Spirulina subsalsa PCC 9445: one gene and its partner. The protein of the gene in region 2 interacts with the protein of the main gene of each other region in a pairwise test. Links are inferred from orthologs where the notes say so. Each region holds a gene or a part of one and is shown on either strand. Other genes may lie near its edges.

Region 1 (2,719 bases), 510 kb from region 2 along the record:
TCGATATTGCCTTAGCTTTGGGACTGATGGGTTTAGTGGTGGTGTTGTCTCTTTGGCAAGGGTTAACACTGGCTGGGCAATGGGTAATGGCAACGGGGCGGACTATTTTGCAATTGTTGGTAGCGGGGTATTGGTTGACCTTGATTTTTGCCATAAACCAACCTTGGGCGGTTTTGTTGGCAATTGGGGTCATGGTGACAATTGCCGCGATTGTAGCCCGCAATCGTATTAGCAAGAAGATTAAAAACCTGTTGCCCTTGTTGTGGGTATCCTTGGGGGCGAGTAATGCTATCACTTTAGCCTATGTGATTGTGGTGATTATTCAACCCCCAACGTGGTACAGTCCCCAGTATTTAATTCCCTTAACGGGGATGGTGTTGGGCAATGGCATGAATGCGGCAACTTTGGCGGGGGAACGTTTGGTGAGTCGCTTAAAAGAGAGTCCGGGGGAGATTGAAACCTATCTCAGTTTGGGGGCAACTCCTCAACAGGCGATCGCATCTTATCGGAAAGCGGCCATGCAGGCGGGACTGATTCCTATTATCAATCAAATGATGGTTGTGGGTTTGGTCAGTTTGCCGGGGATGCTCACAGGTCAAGTTTTGAGCGGGATTGACCCCCTCACGGCGGCACTCTATCAGATTTTGATTATGATTATGATTGCCTTTGGGAACTTAGTTGCGGTGATTCTGGTGACTCAAGGCATTGCTCGGAGTTTTTTTAATAGTGCCGCTCAATTTGTTAATCATTAGACTGGATTAATCCGTAATGCCACAGGTGATTATTCCTCAGTTTTTGGTACGATAGTCAATGGCTGATTACAGAAAAGATTAAGATTATTCGATGCTCTCGACCCTAATTGCTGACTTTAAAATCATCTTCGAGCGAGATCCGGCGGCTCGCAACGGGTTAGAAGTTCTCTTTTGCTATCCCGGTTTGCAGGCGCTGCTCTTGCATCGCGTCGCCCATTGGTTATGGAATCTTGGCCTCCCGTTTATTCCCCGTCTTCTGTCTCATATCAGTCGCTTTTTTACAGGGATTGAAATTCATCCGGGTGCCACCATTGGAGAGGGCGTGTTTATTGATCATGGCATGGGTGTTGTGATCGGTGAAACAGCGATTGTGGGGGATTACTGTTTGATTTATCAAGGTGTGACTCTGGGGGGGACAGGGAAGGAAAGCGGCAAACGCCACCCTACCCTCGGGGAAAATGTGGTAGTCGGTGCCGGAGCAAAGGTTTTAGGGAATTTGTTGATTGGGAATAATGTCCGCATTGGTGCGGGTTCCGTTGTGCTGCGGGATGTTCCCTCGGATTGTACGGTGGTGGGTGTACCGGGACGGGTGTTATATCGTTCTGGTGTGCGGGTTGACCCTTTAGAACATGGTCGTTTGCCGGATTCTGAAGCGACGGTGATTCGCGCTTTAGTAGACCGGATTGAGGGGTTAGAACAACAGATCCAAGCTCTCCAAGAACAACAAAATCAAGATCGGGTTTTGGTGGGGGTTGCTACCCAAGGCATTCAAGGGTTGGAACGTTCCTATTGTCGGGTGGGCGATCGCGAGTTACAAGAATTTTTTGACGGCGCCGGGATCTAATCCAGTGATTCCTGAACCTCCTCCACTTGATCACGGTGGGGGAGGTTCTCGTTTCAATGGGGGTCAAAAATCAGCCCGGGACGAGGGCCGTACAGGGGAAGCTAAATCACGGGAGTCGGGAATAGGGAATAATTATCAATTCTCCCCTGCTCCCCTCCCCCGTTCCCCGTTCCCTCAAACTAGAGACGTTCTAGTTCACCAGTAGAGGAACGGCTAGATCTGTCTTGAGCATGGATTAACGCAGGATAAGCGTCAGTAAGACGAGACAACAACTCAGGACATAGAAGGCTCCGACAATTTGGGTTTCCTGCCAGCCTGTGATTTCTAAATGGTGGTGAAGGGGAGCCATTTTAAAGAGGCGCTTCCCTACACCATCGGGGCCTTTGGTGGCTTTGTAATACCCCACTTGAGCTAAGACGGAGAGGGATTCGACGAAAAATAAGCCACTGAGGAGGAATAAGCCCCAAAGATGCTGGGAAAGGAGTCCAACGGCGGCTAAGGCACCCCCTAGGGCTAGGGATCCGGTGTCGCCCATGAAGACTTTAGCGGGGTTGCGGTTGTGGAACACAAACCCCAGACAACCCCCACTCAGGGAGGCGCAGAAGATGGCTAAATCGGGGGAATTGGGGGCAATAAGGGCGGCGAGTCCGAGGAGGGCGATCGCACCTGTTCCCCCAGCGAGTCCGTCTACTCCGTCTGTAATATTGGTGGCGTTACTTTCGGCGGCAAAGACGAACACGGCTAAAAACCAGAAGAAAATGCCAAAGGGAATGGCTACCCCAAAGGGTAAGGCAACGGTGGTTATACTGTTGGGTTGGGTGAAGGTCATCCAGAGACAAAAGACGATGGCTCCGGCAAATTGAAAGAGCAGTTTTGCCCGGGGTGAGATGCCTTTATTGGACTTGAGGCGGAGAATTTGCCAGTCGTCTAACCAGCCTACTAAGCCGTAAAATAGGGTAATCAGGGAAACGGCGAGGACATTGGCACTAAACCCGGAGAAAATGAGGGCGATCGCAACGGCCACAGGAACAAAGAAAATACCGCCCATCGTCGGGGTTCCCACCTTTTTCAAATGGCTTTGGGGGCCATCTTCTTGGAACACTTGGGCGGCTTTTAGTTTTCT
Region 2 (10,878 bases):
CCAACTGCCGTAGAGAATCCTGGGCCTGTTGATAGTTAATTTCTTCTTGAATCATCCCGAAACTTTGTAGGGCTTGTTCCAATTCTTCGGGATTCCATTGGAGAGGATCAGACATAGGGAAAAGGTAATACCAAGTTAATTTGAGTGGTGTGCAGAAGGGAAATTTCCGGGAGTCGGGAGTCGGGGAATTAATAATTATTCCCTCTTGCCTATGTTTCTTCGCTTTGCCCTCAAGTTTGTTTAATTTGGTATAAAGCTCCATTATCGCACTCCTATTTGTTCCCTAGGCTCAAGGGGTGGGACTCTTGATTTAGGGCTTGCTGAATAAGTTCGGGAGTCGGGAGAGGGGGAAGCATTGGGTCGTTCAGAATGAGAGTTTTTGGAACAAATCAGCAACGGGAAACGAAAATCCGGGGATTACCTCTTCCCCCTCTAGAGAATCAACTGATTTCAGGAGACGATCCGGTTCTTCGGCAGAGCGATAAACTAACACAAAATGTTCATTCGGATAGATAATCCACGCTAAACGAGTGTTATTCTCGAAATATTCAACCAGTTTGTTGTGTATTTCTTCCACCGTGTTACCGGGAGATAGCACTTCAACCACGAGATCGGGCGCACCGTCCAGAAAACCCGTAGGGAGTTCTGTCATGCCTTGTAGCCGTTGTTTAGCAAAGAAAGATATATCCGGGGAACGCCGATTCCCATTTTTCATTTTGAAGGCTGTGCTAGAGTCTAATACAATCCCCAACTTTTGAGACAAACTATAACTTGCTAAAGCCGCTAACAGTAAGGTACAGATATAACTATGCAATGCCCCTGAATTTCCCATATTAATTAATTCTCCATTGACAATCTCATAGCGATGTCCATCTTGGGGCAATGCCATAAATTCTTCATCTGTCCAGACCTTCTTTTCTAAGGTTGATTCTGTTGCAATGGACATAGATAGCCTCCTTAATCTACCCATATTATAACCCTTAATCTCATCGGTTAATCCAATGGGTAAACCTAAATCCATGGTATCGACCCGTTCAATTTCGCCGTTATTCCGACAGATGATCACTTTTTCATGTTGTCCAGTAATAATTAACTCATTTTCTTGATAAATCACCAAAGCAAAGGTTAGGTTTTTGTCGAATTTAACTCGTTTAATATTTTGAAAAATAGGCAACTGTTCACCCGTGGCATCATCTTCAATGGAAGCCAAACAAATTAGGTGATGAGTCGGTGGGCGTTTCGGTTGGACTACATTCGTCAGGAAAGTTGAAGTGTGAATGGCGTTAAGGGAACAAGGAACAGGGGGGTCGGGAGTCGGGAGTCGGGGAAGAGGTAATAGGGAATAATTATTAATTCTCCCCTGCTCCCCTGCTCCCCTATTCCCGCTTTAAGCGTCGTAAAGTCTTGTACATTTCCGGTAAATGCTGATAGACGGCGCTGGCTTTGAGGAAAACTTTATGGGGTAAGGCTGGGATGCCTGTAACAATTTCCCCGGCCTTGATGTTGTGATGAATACCTGCCTTGGCGGTGGCGATCGCACCATCCCCAATTTCCGCCTCATTGGCAATCCCCACCTGACCCGCCAAGATTACCCCATTCCCAACTTTTGCCCCTCCAGCCATGCCGACCTGGGCTGCAATGACTGTATTTGACCCAATCTTAGACCCGTGGCCAATTTGTACGAGGTTGTCGATTTTAGTATGGCGACCAATGCGAGTTTCTCCCACTGCCGGACGATCTACCGTGCTATTACTCCCCACTTCTACCCCCTCTTCCAACACCACTCGCCCCGACTGTTCCATTTTGACCCATCCCTGAGCGGAGGGGACAAAACCAAACCCTTCCCCTCCAATGACAGCCCCACTGTGAATCATACAGTTCGCGCCGATTTGGGTTCGTTCGTGGAGGGTGGCGTTAGCGTGAATCGTGGTGTTTTCCCCAATCTCTACATCGGGATAGATAACCACATTGGGATGAATACAAGCGCGATCGCCAATTTTCACCCCCTGACGAATCACAACATGACTGCCAATATATACCGACTCCCCTAACACCACGCTCGGATGAATTACGGTCGTGGGGTCAATTTCGGGTTACGGTCGGTAGGGTTGATAAAATAAGGCGATCGCCCGGGCAAAGTATAAACGCGGTTCTGAGGTGGCCAGCCAAGCGATCCCCCGTTGGGTCGCCCCTTCTTGTAACGTGGCATCTGGGGGCAAAATCAGGCTATTAGCGGCCGTTTTCTCAACCCATTGGGCATATTTTACCCCCTCCACATAGCTTAAGGAGTCCGGGGTGGCCTCATAGACCGAACAGATGGCCTGAATCTCTGGGTTGAGATCCGGGCGCTGGGCTAAACTGGTTTGATTGGGATCTAGACCTAATTGAGTAATTAATTCCTGAAATTGCATGGAAGGTTAGGGGGGAAATGGGGACGTAAACCGGGAGCTTCAGCGAATACCTGCTGAGGCACCCTACACCTGTCTTAGTTTCTTATACATTTCTGGCAAACGATTGTAAACCGCCGAAATTTTCAACCAGAGTTTATTGGGGATGGCGGGGGTGCCTGAGACAATTTGTTGAGGGGGGACATCTTTATGTAGGCCCGATTGTGCTGTGGCGATCGCACCCTCCCCGATTGTCACCTGATTAGCCACTCCTACCTGTCCAGCTAGAATAACCTGATTTCCTACCTTCACCTGTCCCGACAGTCCCGCTTGAGCCGATAAACTACAATTGCTTCCGATTTTGCAACCGTGACCAATTTGTACTAAATTATCTAATTTAGTATTAAACCCAATGCGCGTTTCTCCCATCGGGGGGCGGTCAATGGTCGTATTACACCCCACCTCAACCTGATCTTCTAACACCACAATCCCTCCCTGTTCCATCTTGAACCACCCTTGGGGAGAGACGACAAAGCCGAATCCTTCTCCTCCCACACAACAACCACTATGGAGAACACAACGAGAACCGATCTGTGTTCGTTCCTCTACCGTACAGTTAGCATGGATGGTGGTATCTGCGCCAATGCTTACACCGGGGTAGATTACACTGTTGGGGAAAATACAAACGCGATCGCCCACTGTACACCCTTCCATAATCACCACATAGGCCCCAATGGACACATCTTGCCCTAACCTGACCGTGGGATCAATCACCGCCGTGGGGTGAATCTGAGGCTTAGGACGGTAAGGTTGATAAAAAAGTGCGATCGCCTCCGCAAATAATAGACGAGGACTAGCCGTAGCCATCCAAGCAATCCCCCGTTCACTCGCCTGTTTTTGCAATTCTTCATCAAGGGGTAAAATCAAAGCACTTGCCGCCGTATCCTTCACCCAACGGCGAAACTTCCCCCCCTCAACATAGCTGAGAGAATGTTCCGTTGCTTCATCCACGGATGCCAGACTGAGAATTTGAGGGTTACAATCAGGATAGGAGTCCAAGCTACTCCCTTGTAAGCGTTCAGACTTTAATTTGTTTACAATTTCGTCAAATCTCATTGTTGTACATTCACTCAACATAAAATGACCTCAATCTCACTCAAAAAAGGACAACGAGTCTCCCTCGAAAAAATCGCCCCCGGTTTAGTTGCTGTCTTCGTCGGTTTAGGCTGGGACGTAAAACGCACCGACACAGGCAAAAGTTTTGACCTTGATGCTTCCGTCTTCCTATTAGGCTCGAACGAGAAACTTCTCTCCGATAAACATTTCATTTTCTACAATAACCTAGCCAGTCCAGATCCGGATCAATCGGTTAAACACATGGGCGATAACCTCACCGGAGCCGGAGAAGGAGATGATGAGGCTATTATTATTGACCTGCGCAAAGTCCCCGCCGAGATAGCCAAAATTGTCTTTACAATCACGATTTATGAAGCAGAAGAACGGGGGCAAAGTTTCGGTCAAGTTGAAAATGCTTTTGTCCGTTTAGTAGACGTGCAAACCAAGCAAGAAATCTTGCGTTATGACCTCTCAGAAGACTACTCCATTGAAACAGCCATGATCATTGCTGAATTGTATTTAAAGGATGGAGAATGGCGCATGAATGCCGTCGGAGAAGGCTATCAAGGAGGATTACAAGCGTTACTAGATCGTTATAATTAGCAGAATTAGCAGGATTAACACCATTAACCTAAAGTTGGGCGCAAGTATTGCGCCCCCACTTTGAGAACCCCGGTTTCGTTAGCGTCATAACACAAATTGAAGATTAGGCATAGACCTTGCACCCCAACAAAAGGATAATACAAAAATGGCAATTAATTTACAGAAAGGACAACGAATTTCTTTAACAAAAGAAGCTCCCGGTTTAACACAAGTGATGTGCGGTTTAGGCTGGGATGTTCAACAAGGAGGGGGATTATTAGGCATTTTTCAAAACCGACCTGATTTTGATTTAGATGCTTCGGTCATTTGTTTAGCACAAGGGGATCGTTTTGTCAACAAACAAGATTTAGTTTATTATGCGAATTTGCGACATTCTTCTGGGGCAATTATTCATTTAGGAGATAATTTGACCGGAGAAGGAGAGGGAGATGATGAACAAATTTTAGTTAACTTAACAAAAGTTCCTGATTCAATCGTCAAGTTAGTTTTTACCGTGAATATTTATAAATGTCGAGAAAGAAAGCAAGATTTTGGACAAGTTAAGAATGCTTTTGTTCGATTAGTGAACTCAAAAAATCAGCAAGAAGTAGCCCGTTATAATCTGTCAGGCTCTGATTATCAAGGGATGACAGGATTAATTTTAGCCGAGCTAGAACGGCGAGAAAAAGATTGGGGAATGACGGCAATTGGCAAGGGAATTGAAGTAGATGGTTTAGGGGAATTAGTGGCTCTTTATCAACGCTCTCGTTAAATGCTATCTCCAGCCAGTCCTAAATCGTTTGGGGTAGAGGGAATTCACGAATTCCCCCTAGGCTATGGGTTCAAACTCCAATTTTCAATCATTGTCATCAACAACAAACAAGTTTTCGGCATCTAAAACATAGTCTTTTTTGACACTCCCCGCTCTTGCATAGACGGGGATTCTTTGTTCATAGAGACTGCTTGCTTCAATAGAATTTCTTCTATCAAAGTCTTGGCATTCTCTCCCCAAGCTTTAGATCCCGTATGTCCTACGGTACTTAATCCTTATCAATGGCAGAGAGTGATTTTTTCCTCAATAACTGGGCTGTGGTTGATAACCAAAGGGTATATAGCCAGCCTATCTGAGTCGTGCAAAAAATGCTCGCCTACAATCCAGATAGGACAATAGCCCAGAGTTCACATCTCATTAGGACTAGCTATAATCAGCATCATAAAGGCTTTTTTTGGGTTGTCATAGGATAAATAGGGTTTGCTGAATAACTCCGAGAGTCGGGAATAGGGAATAGGTAATAGGGAATAGACATCTCCCCCTCTCCCCTGCTCCCTATTCCCCAAGATCAACCACTTCCGGGGTAGGTAAATCCTTAAATAAAGGAGTGCTTAAATAACGTTCTCCGAAACTGGGCTGAATCATAACAATTAACTTGCCTGCATTTTCCGGTCGTTTGGCCAGTTGGAGTGCGGCAGATAAGGCCGCACCACTGGAAATTCCGGAGAGGAGGCCTTCTTCTCGCGCTAAACGACGACTATAGGCGATCGCCTCATCATCAGAAACCGTGATCACCTCATCGAGTAATTCCGTCTGTAAAACCGGGGGAATAAACCCTGCACCAATCCCCTGAATCTTATGGGGGCCGGGGTTTCCACCGGAGAGAACCGGACTATTCGTGGGTTCTACTGCGATCGCCTTTAACTCCGGTTTCCGTTCCTTCAAAACCTGTGCCGTTCCAGTAATAGTTCCCCCAGTCCCCACCCCTGCCACAATGAGATCCACCTTCCCCTCCGTATCTTGCCAAATCTCCTCAGCCGTCGTTTCTGCGTGGATTTTGGGATTGGCCGCATTATTAAACTGCTGCAACATATAAGCATGGCTCACCGTATCCACAATTTCCTGCGCTCGTCGAATGGCTCCTTTCATCCCTTCTCCCCCCGGAGTCAATTCCAACTGAGCGCCATAAGCTTGTAACATCGCTCGTCGTTCCAAACTCATGGTTTCCGGCATAGTGAGGATTAAAGCATACCCCTTCGCCGCCGCAACCATTGCTAAACCAATCCCAGTATTCCCAGAAGTGGGTTCAACAAGGATCGTTTCTCCGGCCTTTATTAATCCCTCCTGTTCGGCCGCTTCAATCATACTCACACTGATCCGATCTTTCACCGAGGCTGTGGGGTTCATCCCCTCTAATTTCACCAAAATTTCCGCCACACATCCTTCCGCCTGGGGAATACGATTTAAACGCACGAGAGGAGTTTTCCCAACTAATTCGGTGATATTATTGGCAATGGTCATAGCTTTTATCCTGATCCGGTTAATTAACGCTACAGTTCAAGTCAACTCGCACTTTTTCACCCTTGATACAGTGAATGAGAAGGAGTCAATTGGCGAGTTTTCAGATCATGTTTTGACTGAAGCGCTATTATTTTACCGCGACTATTACAGTATTTATATTAACTTTATTTAAATAAAGTTGAATCACTATATAGCCAATATAAGATTACGCCAAATATCTTAAATTTTTCTGTAATTTCCACACAAGACAGAATGGAATTTTTATGATTTCCTTAATACCCCTTCTAATCAAATGAGACATTATGCCAGCTTGGAATGATTCAATGAAGATCGGAATTCCTGAAATTGATCAGCAACACAAACAGTTGATTGATCAAATGGATTTATTAGTGCAAGCATTGCGCAATAATCAGGGCAAGGCAGAAGTACAAAAGATTGTCTCTTTTTTGGGTGTTTATGTGAACGAGCATTTTGGTTTTGAGGAACAGTGTATGCACCGCTACCACTGTCCTGTAGCCTCTCAAAATAAAAATGCTCATCAGAAGTTTATCCAGAACTTACAAGAAATTCAAGCCGAGTTAAAAAATAATGAACCTAGTCTTTTAGTTGTTTTAAAAGTTAACGAAAATCTACTAGATTGGTTTATCAATCATATTCGCAAGATTGACACTCAATTACAACCCTGTATGATGAGTGATCTGTCATCTTCTCGGGAATAGGGAGCAGGGGAGCAGGGGAATAGTGGCTAGTGAATAGCCAAAACTCTTTTATTTTAGGGAACGGGGAACGGGAAGCAATAGGTAATAAGTCTTAATTCCTTGTCTCCCTCTCTCCCCCTCCCCCTGATTCCCTAGGGCGCAAGCATTGCGCCCCTACACCGACTCCCGATTCCCTTAACTTCTAACTTTGGGTCTTAACTTGTCAAGATTGCTCCTCTCCTATTCCCGCATTCGTTCCCGTCGATAGCGGGTTTCTTGCACCACATTTCCTAACCCTTGAATCATTCCTCGACCAATTAACCCAATCCCTTTGCCAATCACTTGGGTTAATACATAAACGACACCACTTCCGAGGAAAGAAACCACCGCACGGACACGGGGAGCAACGGCATCCCGTCCTTCTAAAATAATGGTCACGAACCAAGGAATCCCTTCTAACTGTTCTAATTCCTGTAAACGGGGGGCATAAATGGGGGTAATTTTTAACTGGCCTCCCTCTAGGGTATATAAGCGATATTGACTCTCAAAAATAGCTTTCGGGTTTTCTAAATACCTATCCTGACGGTAACGCCAAGATAAATTATTCCGAAAGCGGGCAATTTCTCGGGAGGAGAGAAATTGGCGTTCATAGAGGGTATATTTTAAGCTTTCTAGTTCGGCAAATTGGTTTAGGGTGAACTGCATCACTCCGTTAGCCACTTGTAAAATTAAATGATCTAATAATTGACTAGCGCGGGTTTTGGCTTCGGGAGATTCGGGACGATAGGGAACATTTTCCACTAATAAGGGACTGTCAAATAATAAGTAGGAGAGCAAATCTAAACTTAGGGGAATTCGACCTAAACAGTTCTCTTCAATGGCGGGGGTATTCTGAACAATACAATCAAATAAAGGGCGATTGTTCCACTCGCTAATGTAGGGACTCAAGAAGGAAAGGGCGGATTTTTGCCAGAGTTCTCGTAAGATTAAGCCCTTTTGGTTGGCTAACTCGTTTGGGGTAACTTTTAACAATTCTAAATCTTCTAGAATTTCTTCTAATTGCTTCACGACACGATAGATCAGTTCTTGTTGTTTCTCTCGTTTCAAGATTTCTAATTCTAAGCAAATCGCTGTAGAATTTTGTAAACCAAAGGCGAGTTTTTGTAAGAATTGATCTAATAAACTGGGGGCTGGGGTGAGAGCTCCGGGGGCATCGTTGAGGGGGATGGGGTGATTATCGGCGGTTTGGGGGGGCTCCGGGGGTAGGGAGGGCTGCATCACAATTTCAACGGGGAGCAGTTGATTCACTAACCAGCGAGCGGTTTTGAGTTCCCGTTGTCGCCCTTGCCAGAAAAACCAATCCCAAGCGGGGAGATTTTCCCGGTTCAGTTGTTGACTGACTTGGTTGAGGGTGTTTTCAATTTGCCTTAAGCCGGAGGAACGGAGATTATATAACCAACGGGGGGGTTTTTGGGGGGTGGGAAGGGCGGGAGGTTGGGGGGAAAGGTTGGGCCAGTGGGGGGTTCCGGTGGCGAGTTGGCGGATGGTGTCGGTAATTTGGGCGATCGCACTCCCTTTAGGCAAATAGCCGCTAATCCCCCGTTGTTGCAGGACTTGGAGCAGTTGCGGTTCTTGATAGCGCGATAAAAACAAGGTGGCCCCTCGTTCCTGTTGGCTGAAGGCGTTTAACCAATCATTCACCCCCTGACCCTCTTCTAAGTTTAAGTCAAAAATCAGCACCCAGACCTGTTGGGAAGCGTCAGGATTGGGGGCTAGGAGGTCACGGAGCGCGTCTAATCCTTGGGATGGGTCAATTTGTCCTATCACCTCTAAATCGGCTTCTGAGGCTAAAGCCGTGGCTAACCCTAGGCGAAAAATAGGGTCAGGGTCAATTAACAACAGGGCAATCTGAGAGTCAGTCATTCCGAGATGGGGCAGAATTAAACAAGGGCAACCAAAGAATCACACTGGTTCCCGGTTGGGTGGCAGAGGGAGGTTGCAGTCCGAGATGGGGGTTAGGCTGACGAGGACTGATGACCTCAATTTTACCCTGCATTTGGTCGAGCAGTTCTTTCACAATGGCTAGACCTAATCCGGTGCCTGGAATTTTTCCCTCTGCTTGTACTCCCCGATAGTGCCGTTGGAAAATTTGTCCTTGGTCTAGGGGGGGAATTCCTAATCCTGTATCATGAATGGCGACCCCCTGATAAGTGCCTTGGGGGGTAATCTCGGTTAAGCCTGCTTCTACGGCTACACCGCCCTTGAGGGTGTATTTCAGGGCATTATCCAGTAGGTTACTCAATACTTCCCGCAGGGCTTTGCCATCGGCTAGAATGGGCGGGAGATGGGGGGGGAGGTGGGTAAACCATTGTAGGTTTTTCTCTTGGGCGATCGCACTAGCCGATAATACAAGGGGGTCGAGAATCTCCAATAGCTGCACCGGAGCTAATTCTAACCTCGCCCCCGGTAGGAGGGAAACGGGACGGGAAGACTCGGCCCGGAGGACTTTTTGCGTGGGGGTAAGTTGGGTTTCTAGCTCCTTCCCATACTGTTCTAAGCCCTGTAATAACTCTTGCAGGCGATCGCTTTCTCGGACAATACTTTGAGCAATTTTATAGTTGCGATCCTCGGGTAAAAAGCGTTTCAGCAATAATTTACTGAACGTCCTTAAAGCCGTCATGGGATTGCGAATCTGATGGAGCAGATCATCAAGACGATCCGTTTGTTCTCCCATGTAGCGCAGACGCTGGTCTAATTGCTCATGAACTCCTCGGGACTGACGATCTAAAAAACAAGCAATGGCTAAGGTCTGCGCGACTTTCTCCAGTTGGGATAATTCCGTCTCACTCCATCCCTCCTCTTCCCGTCGCGTCACTAATACCCCTAACACCTCATTGTTGTGTAGTAACGGCAAAACAATCTGTTGCTGTCCTGTCAGGGGGAAAGCTATAGACGACTTCACCAAAGCCCTAGATGAGGTGGGCTGAGAAGGGGCTAGCTCGCTCAGGAAGACCCCCGCAGGCAGCAAAAGGTTCTTTGCGGAAATCTGGGATTGGGGCTTCTGGGGCATTCTAGAAGGATTGGGTACAGGTTTCGCTGTAGCACCCTCGGGGTACACCACCACCTGAACTAATTTGGGGTTAATACCCTCCACCCACTGTTCTGTCAAATACACCGCACAGGACACTACATCAAAGCTCTGGGCTAAAAGTGCCAGTTGAGCTTGACACAGGTTAACAAATTCACGACTGCCAGAAAGAGACATATTACTAGGGGAGATTGAATTTCACCCGGCCAAGAATACCCAAAACACGGCCTTTGAGATTGGTTGCAGAAGGGAGGGTCGGTTCAAAACGGATGACCACTACAAATTATAGGACTATAAATTTTTCGTAAGAATCTGCCATTTTTGGGGATCAACCCCAAAGTAATGAGCTATCATACTTTAATAGACTCAACACACCCCAAACTTTTTCCCTGAAACCCTTGATTTTTTTGCCCAAAGCAGATATACTAGGCACGGCTTTTGTAACTATTATTACATAATATGTTAGCCGAAACGGGTCTTAAACCAAAACAGGTGTTAGGCCTAGATGGGTGTTAAAGCAACACAGGTGTTAAAGCAAAACAGGTGTTAAAACAACACAGGTTAACCAGAATAGGAGGTAAGCAGATTGGCAAGAAAACGTAAGCGCAAAAGTCGTCGTCGCCAAGAAGGACGCAAGATTCTGGAGCTAGTCCCTCAGTATAACCTAGAAAGTGGTGAAGATAAACCCGTAACAGCCGCACGCAAGTATATTGC

The links.
Region 1: the proteins of cysK (region 2) and cysE interact in binary tests that used the Escherichia coli proteins (3 or more experiments, as listed by UniProt). The link is inferred for Spirulina subsalsa PCC 9445 from one-to-one orthologs.

What each region holds. Positions count from the first base shown.
Region 1 is NZ_JH980292.1:3,737,088-3,739,806, forward strand. It holds cysE (serine O-acetyltransferase), read left to right. Parts: upstream 1-843; coding sequence 844-1,596; downstream 1,597-2,719. Other genes in the region: SPI9445_RS0117060 (ABC transporter permease), read left to right, coding at 1-752; mraY (phospho-N-acetylmuramoyl-pentapeptide-transferase), read right to left, coding at 1,832-2,719.
Region 2 is NZ_JH980292.1:3,224,894-3,235,771, reverse strand. What follows is about bases 4,396-7,198. They hold cysK (cysteine synthase A), read right to left. Parts: upstream 6,379-7,198; coding sequence 5,413-6,378; downstream 4,396-5,412. Other genes in these bases: SPI9445_RS0114680 (bacteriohemerythrin), read left to right, coding at 6,681-7,097; SPI9445_RS0114700 (TerD family protein), read left to right, coding at 4,396-4,857. Outside these bases: SPI9445_RS0114725 (GTP-binding protein), read right to left, coding at 1-115; SPI9445_RS0114720 (Uma2 family endonuclease), read right to left, coding at 365-946; lpxD (UDP-3-O-(3-hydroxymyristoyl)glucosamine N-acyltransferase), read right to left, coding at 2,475-3,503; SPI9445_RS0114705 (TerD family protein), read left to right, coding at 3,528-4,106; more of SPI9445_RS0114700, read left to right, coding at 4,252-4,395; SPI9445_RS0114675 (DUF3685 domain-containing protein), read right to left, coding at 7,317-8,999; SPI9445_RS0114670 (sensor histidine kinase), read right to left, coding at 8,992-10,341.